DNA from 2 places in the Paenibacillus sp. FSL R7-0189 genome. Region 2 is predicted to be linked to the other one. Evidence: a T-box and tRNA genes for the amino acid it is inferred to sense, from the RefSeq annotation. Region 2 holds a T-box; the other holds one or more tRNA genes.
The links. The T-box of region 2 lies ahead of trpS (tryptophan--tRNA ligase). A T-box ahead of a tRNA ligase gene usually reads a tRNA of that ligase, here a tRNA-Trp.
Positions count from the first base shown of each region.

Region 1: it has a tRNA-Trp gene. The T-box ahead of trpS (tryptophan--tRNA ligase) is inferred to sense a tRNA for this amino acid. The anticodon was not compared.

Region 1 covers NZ_CP150223.1:3,337,522-3,340,904, forward strand. The annotation lists rRNA gene MKY63_RS14530 (23S ribosomal RNA) at 1-619, shown strand, start outside; tRNA gene MKY63_RS14535 (tRNA-Asn) at 681-756, shown strand; tRNA gene MKY63_RS14540 (tRNA-Ser) at 760-852, shown strand; tRNA gene MKY63_RS14545 (tRNA-Glu) at 871-945, shown strand; tRNA gene MKY63_RS14550 (tRNA-Val) at 1,001-1,076, shown strand; tRNA gene MKY63_RS14555 (tRNA-Met) at 1,094-1,170, shown strand; tRNA gene MKY63_RS14560 (tRNA-Asp) at 1,196-1,273, shown strand; tRNA gene MKY63_RS14565 (tRNA-Phe) at 1,284-1,359, shown strand; tRNA gene MKY63_RS14570 (tRNA-Thr) at 1,388-1,463, shown strand; tRNA gene MKY63_RS14575 (tRNA-Tyr) at 1,469-1,554, shown strand; tRNA gene MKY63_RS14580 (tRNA-Trp) at 1,561-1,634, shown strand; tRNA gene MKY63_RS14585 (tRNA-His) at 1,658-1,733, shown strand; tRNA gene MKY63_RS14590 (tRNA-His) at 1,777-1,852, shown strand; tRNA gene MKY63_RS14595 (tRNA-Gln) at 1,871-1,945, shown strand; tRNA gene MKY63_RS14600 (tRNA-Gly) at 1,952-2,026, shown strand; tRNA gene MKY63_RS14605 (tRNA-Cys) at 2,037-2,110, shown strand; tRNA gene MKY63_RS14610 (tRNA-Leu) at 2,125-2,203, shown strand; gene MKY63_RS14615 (AraC family transcriptional regulator) at 2,341-3,096, opposite strand.
Region 2 covers NZ_CP150223.1:3,493,806-3,497,188, reverse strand. The annotation lists gene MKY63_RS15210 (metal-dependent hydrolase) at 1-87, shown strand, start outside; gene MKY63_RS15205 (hypothetical protein) at 192-380, shown strand; gene trpS (tryptophan--tRNA ligase) at 382-1,368, opposite strand; T-box leader at 1,432-1,671, opposite strand; gene MKY63_RS15195 (aldose 1-epimerase) at 1,806-2,780, shown strand; gene MKY63_RS15190 (alpha/beta-type small acid-soluble spore protein) at 2,982-3,212, shown strand; gene MKY63_RS15185 (hypothetical protein) at 3,366-3,383, opposite strand, start outside.

The sequences.
Region 1 (3,383 bases), 160 kb from region 2:
AACGGAGGCGTTCCAAGGTTCCCTCAGAATGGTTGGAAATCATTCGCAGAGTGCAAAGGCATAAGGGAGCTTGACTGCGAGACCTACAAGTCGAGCAGGGACGAAAGTCGGACTTAGTGATCCGGTGGTACCGCATGGAAGGGCCATCGCTCAACGGATAAAAGCTACCCTGGGGATAACAGGCTTATCTCCCCCAAGAGTCCACATCGACGGGGAGGTTTGGCACCTCGATGTCGGCTCATCGCATCCTGGGGCTGAAGTAGGTCCCAAGGGTTGGGCTGTTCGCCCATTAAAGCGGTACGCGAGCTGGGTTCAGAACGTCGTGAGACAGTTCGGTCCCTATCTGTCGTGGGCGCAGGAAATTTGAGAGGAGCTGTCCTTAGTACGAGAGGACCGGGATGGACGTACCGCTGGTGCACCAGTTGTTCCGCCAGGAGCATGGCTGGGTAGCTACGTACGGACGGGATAAGCGCTGAAAGCATCTAAGCGTGAAGCCCCCCTCAAGATGAGATTTCCCAATTAGTAAGACCCCTTGAAGACGACGAGGTAGATAGGTTGGAGGTGGAAGTGCAGCAATGCATGGAGCTGACCAATACTAATCGGTCGAGGGCTTATCCTATACTTAGAATGCAGATTCGTTTCGGATTCAGTTTTCAGGCGATTAAGCCTGGTATGAATATTCCCTGATAGCTCAGTTGGTAGAGCACTCGACTGTTAATCGAGTTGTCACAGGTTCGAGTCCTGTTCGGGGAGCCATATGGAGAGGTGTCCGAGTTTGGCCGAAGGAGCACGATTGGAAATCGTGTAGGCGCCACAAGCGTCTCGAGGGTTCGAATCCCTCTCTCTCCGCCACAAATTTTTAATTAGTATGGCCCGTTGGTCAAGGGGTTAAGACACCTCCCTTTCACGGAGGTAACATGGGTTCGAATCCCATACGGGTCACCAAATTTTCACTTGATTTATCCTAGTGGACTTTGGTACAATAACAATTGTTGTTTATGGAGGCTTAGCTCAGCTGGGAGAGCATCTGCCTTACAAGCAGAGGGTCGGGGGTTCGATCCCCTCAGCCTCCACCATAACATATTTTTACTGACGCGGGGTGGAGCAGCCCGGTAGCTCGTCGGGCTCATAACCCGAAGGCCGCAGGTTCAAATCCTGCCCCCGCAACCAATTAACTTAAGCAATTATATCTTTTGGAACCGTGGTGTAGTTGGCCTAACATGCCTGCCTGTCACGCAGGAGATCGCGGGTTCGAATCCCGTCGGTTCCGCCATTTTCATCATGGCTCGGTAGCTCAGTCGGTAGAGCAGAGGACTGAAAATCCTCGTGTCGGCGGTTCGATTCCGTCCCGAGCCACCATTTATCATCACAAAAGAATGAGTGCCATGCCGGTGTAGCTCAATTGGTAGAGCAACTGACTTGTAATCAGTAGGTTGGGGGTTCAAGTCCTCTCGCCGGCACCATCCTTGGAGGATTAGCGAAGTGGCCAAACGCATCAGACTGTAAATCTGCTCACGTAAGTGTTCGGTGGTTCGAATCCATCATCCTCCACCAGTTTTTAGGGGCATAGTTTAAAGGTAGAACAACGGTCTCCAAAACCGTTGGTGTGGGTTCAATTCCTGCTGCCCCTGCCAAGTTTTTTCTAAAGTTTAATATGGCGGCCGTGGCGAAGGGGTTAACGCACCGGATTGTGGTTCCGGCATTCGTGGGTTCGAGACCCATCGGCCGCCCCATTTTCTTTAAAATGAATAATGGCGACAATATCAACTTAATATGGCGACTGTGGCGAAGGGGTTAACGCACCGGATTGTGGTTCCGGCATTCGTGGGTTCGAGACCCATCAGTCGCCCCATTTACTTTAAAATGTTATTGGGGATTAGCCAAGCGGTAAGGCAACGGACTTTGACTCCGTCACTCATAGGTTCGAATCCTATATCCCCAGCCATTTTATGCGGACGTGGCTCAGCGGTAGAGCATCGCCTTGCCAAGGCGAGGGTCGCGGGTTCGATTCCCGTCGTCCGCTCCAAAATTTACATGGCGCCATAGCCAAGTGGTAAGGCAAAGCTCTGCAAAAGCTTTATCCCCAGTTCAAATCTGGGTGGCGCCTCCATTTAGTTCATATGTGCCGGCGTGGCGGAATGGCAGACGCGCTCGACTCAAAATCGAGTGGGAAACCGTGGAGGTTCGAGTCCTCTCGCCGGTATCTTAAAAAGGTTAGTAAGATTGCTTTTATAAGCAATCTTACTAACCTTTTTTCTTTATGTTCTTAGTTTTACAGGATTAAGCCGTTGAATAGAGGAGTTTCTCTATTTCAACGGCTTTTTTTAATCTGATTAGTGATTAACCTGATTGATTATTAATGCGGAATGCTCGCGGGGTATGACCTATTTCTCGTTTAAACATATTGCAGAATTGGGCATCGTTCACAAAACCTGCAGCAGCAGATACTTCAGAGATTTGCATCTGAGTATGACGTAATAGAGATTTTGCATACTCCAGGCGTTTTAACAGCAAATACCGCAGGGGTGAGGACCCGAAACGTTCTTTAAATAGATGGCGAAAACGATCGTAGCTATATCCGGACATTTCTGATAGTGTTTCGACGGACAATTTATGGCGATAATGCTCATTCATATAATTAAGGACATATTGTACTCGATCTTCTGTTGGGGATTGATATCCAGAGGCACTAAGAAGCCTCATAAGATGGACGGTAATCTCGCTCATTTGTAGGTTTAGAAGCTCAGAGAATCCGTCTTGCTTACGTGTAAACTCTGCTTTCATTCGCAGCAGGATTTGAAGAACGGTCTGATCTTTATCATCTTCATATACGCCGAGCAGATTACTCATATTAGGGTGTACCGAGTGGAAGCCTACAAATAATACATTTGCATCCTCACGGTGGTGCTCGTCATGTTTATGATTGGGTGGCACAAGCGCGAAAGAAGAGGAGCGAAAATGGTAACTTCGTGGGCCAACATTGGTTGTCCCTACCCCCTGTAAATAATAGACCAGTTCGTAGCATTCATGCTGGTGTGGAGGGATATAAGTATTTAGCTCATGTGTGGCACTTACAATATATAGAACACGATCCATGATGATCCTCCAATACTTATGTTTTAGCCGAATCGTACAAAACTATGACCGAAATCATATAATTATTTTTAATAATATTTGTTATGATCGTATCAATAAATCCGAAAGTTCGCAACCTGACTGGCCATCTCGTTCGGAAATAAAGCGGATTATTAATAATAATGGTATTTTTATTGCTATTTTTGAGCCTAAACGTTAAATTTATTACTTTTAATGATACTTTATTTGGAAAAAAGAGAATTTCCATTTGAACCGTGAATTATACAATGGGTGAAGATGGGGATTCT
Region 2 (3,383 bases):
TATAAACCTTTAAATACTTATGTAGGCTGGCTTAGCAGCGATAAGCTCGACAAACGATTTTCCATCGACCCTGGTTCTTTACGATGAAACTGTAGACTTACTGAGAGAACTATTCTATAATCACAAAAAATCCCGGAGTATTTATAATACTCCGGGATTCATTTTAGCAGACACGGAAAGGAAGGCTCTTAATGGGTAAAGGACTCTCACTTTGGTTCGCTTGTTCTTCTATTCTTATTCTCACTGCCGCTTCAATCGCGATCAGCTATAGCTTCTGGCTGGCACTCCTGCTTGGTTTTCTCTGCGTATTGAATATTGGCTGGGGATTTATCCTCAAAGCCAGAATTAGACGCAAACAGGAAAGTTTAAGCTCTGATTAGATTAACGAGCTGGCAGAAAGCCCATCCGCTCTTTTACGCCATTCAATGTCTCAGCTGCAACAATACGTGCGCGTTCAGCACCTTCGGCAAGAATATCAGTGATCGCACCTGAACTGCGAATTTCATGATATCTTTGTTGCAAAGGCTCAAGTGTGGACACAACCACTTCCCCAAGATCCTTCTTAAAGCCACCATACATTTGTCCCTCATAACGATCGGCAATTTGCTGGAGGGACATTCCAGAACATTCCGAGTAAATACTCATCAAGTTACTAATCTCTGGCTTATTAGCCGGATCAAAGATAACTTCACGTCCAGAATCAGTCGTTGCGCGGCTGATTTTTTTACGGATCACATCCGGCGAATCCAACAGGGCAATATAGCTGCCTGCATTTGGGCTGCTCTTGCTCATTTTTTTAGTGCCATCATCCAGAGACATAATGCGTGCGCCCACTTCAGGGATATACGGTTCAGGAATCGTAAAGAATTCGCCAAAACGGTTATTAAATCGGCCAGCTAAATCACGGGTCAACTCCAAGTGCTGCTTCTGATCTTCACCTACTGGCACAAGATCCGCATTATAAACAAGAATATCTGCTGCCATTAAAGAAGGATATACGAATAGGCCCGCGCCAACCGAATCCTTACCTGATGATTTATCTTTGAACTGTGTCATACGCTCAAGCTCGCCCATTGCCGTTAACGTAGTCATGATCCAACCCAATTCCGCATGCTGAGGCACATGGGACTGCATATATACATTCGAACGCACAGGATCAATTCCTGCCGCGATAAAGAGTGCAGCTACAGCTTCAGACTGCTCACGCAGTGCCGCAGGATCTTGAGCAACGGTGATCGCATGCATATCGACAACCATAAAGAAACATTGATGATCGTCTTGCAGCTTCACAAAATTTTTCAGCGCTCCGATATAGTTACCCAAAGTTAGAGAACCGCTCGGTTGTATGCCTGACATTACTTTTTTCAACATAATATAGACCTCCGTTAGATGTGATTTCCAATTTCCGAGAACGCAAAAAAAGCCTCATCCGCAAGGGACGTGAGACCGTGGTGCCACCCTTATTCGCTGCTAAACCTTTGTATAGTCAAAAGGAAACAGCCTTAGTCTTCCGTTAACGGGGAAGATCCGGCCGGTCTACTAGGGTATCTTGCTCCCGTTCAAGCGCGGCGCTCAGGGGTCCATTCATCAAGAGTGTCCTACCGGTTCGCATCAACCACCGGCTTTCTGAAGGTACATTTCCTGCCTACTTGTCCCCGTCATCACATTCTCATCATAATTTAATGCCTTCATCATAGAACCATAAAGAGAAGTTGTCAAATCACTTAACCACTTCCGTATAAATCTGTTATGATAAGGTTATCCATGTTCTATTCGATTACAGTTACGATAAAGGAGCATATCTCATGAAACAGGTGACCAAAGGGCAGTGGGGCGGTTATGATACTTATATTTTGCACAGCCGCGAACTGGAAGTCACGCTTTTGCCGCGACTAGGAAACAACGTGATTTCATTGTTTGATGTAAAGGAACAACGGGAAATTCTGCGGCGGCCTGATGAAAGCGATCAAGCTTTCTTTATGCAAAAACCTTACCATTTTGGCATCCCGCTCTTAATTCCACCCGGAAGAATTCGTAAAGGAAAATTTCAATTCGAGGGTACAAGTTATCAATTTGACCAGAATACCGCTGGTGACAATCATATCCATGGTCTACACCGGACTCAATCCTGGTGTGTCAGCGATATTGAAGAAGACGAGGACGGTTGTGCAGTCACTACTGAATTCCTTACTGAAGATGATCCACACTGGATGGAGCAATTTCCCATTCCACTCAAATTCGAAATGACATTCAGGCTTCAGGATGCCCGGCTCAGCCAGACTTTAAAGGTTACAAATCTCGGCGATCATCGTATTCCCTTTGGGATCGGTTATCACACCTGGTTTATGATCGATGGAGAACCTGAACGCTGGAATCTCAAATTGCCCGTAAACAGCATTTATGAACTAAACGATGAATTGCTCCCTAGCGGCAATCTAATTCCACTCGGTGATCTAGAGTCTCTAAATTCTGGAATTAACCTACAGGGAACTAATTTTGATACCGCTCTGCGTATTGGTGACAAGCAGCCCGTAGAAGCATTGTTATTACGCGATGATGGTTATGGTCTTCGTTATACGGCCGACGAGAATCTTTTTCGCCACTGGGTCCTGTATACCAAAGGACCAGCCGATCAATTTCTGTGCATCGAACCTTATACCTGGCTCCCGGATGCTCCTAACGTTTCCGACGATCCTTCCTTCACTGGCTTGCTGAAGGTAGAACCAGGTCAAAGCCTTGAGCTGTCCACTATGCTGGAAATGATCTATCCCGAGAATTAAAGCAGATATACATTATATCGGTCTTCCCTTGCGTTTACGTAAGAGAAGGCCGATTTTTTGTGCGAGCTTAGTTATTTAGGCTTTCCTACCCTTACTTTTAATCGACTAATAATTACCATCCTTAAAACCTTTCGATAGCATGCATGAATTAGCCTCTTAGCGCTCATACTATCTTCACAACGGGCGAAGGAGGTGACACACATGGGTCAAGCAGGTCAAGGTCGTAGCAGCCGTTCCAATAACCTTGTAGTTCCTCAAGCAAATGCAGCGTTGCAACAATTGAAATATGAAGCAGCACAAGAGCTTGGAGTAACGATCCCAGCTGACGGTTATTACGGGAACTACACTTCCCGCGAAACTGGTTCTTTGGGAGGTTACATCACTAAACGTCTAGTACAACTGGCAGAACAACAACTGTCCGGTCGTCAGTAACATCGTTATCTTAAGTGTTTTATCCGGCTGAGGTCTTAAAAAGCCTATTGCCGACTAGCTTTCAAACCTCTCACACTTCTTCCAGAAGCTGTGGGAGGTTTTTCTAATTTATACCCTATAATCCGAGCTGCATGCAATCTTTATGTAAAACGTTTAACTTAAAAATTGATC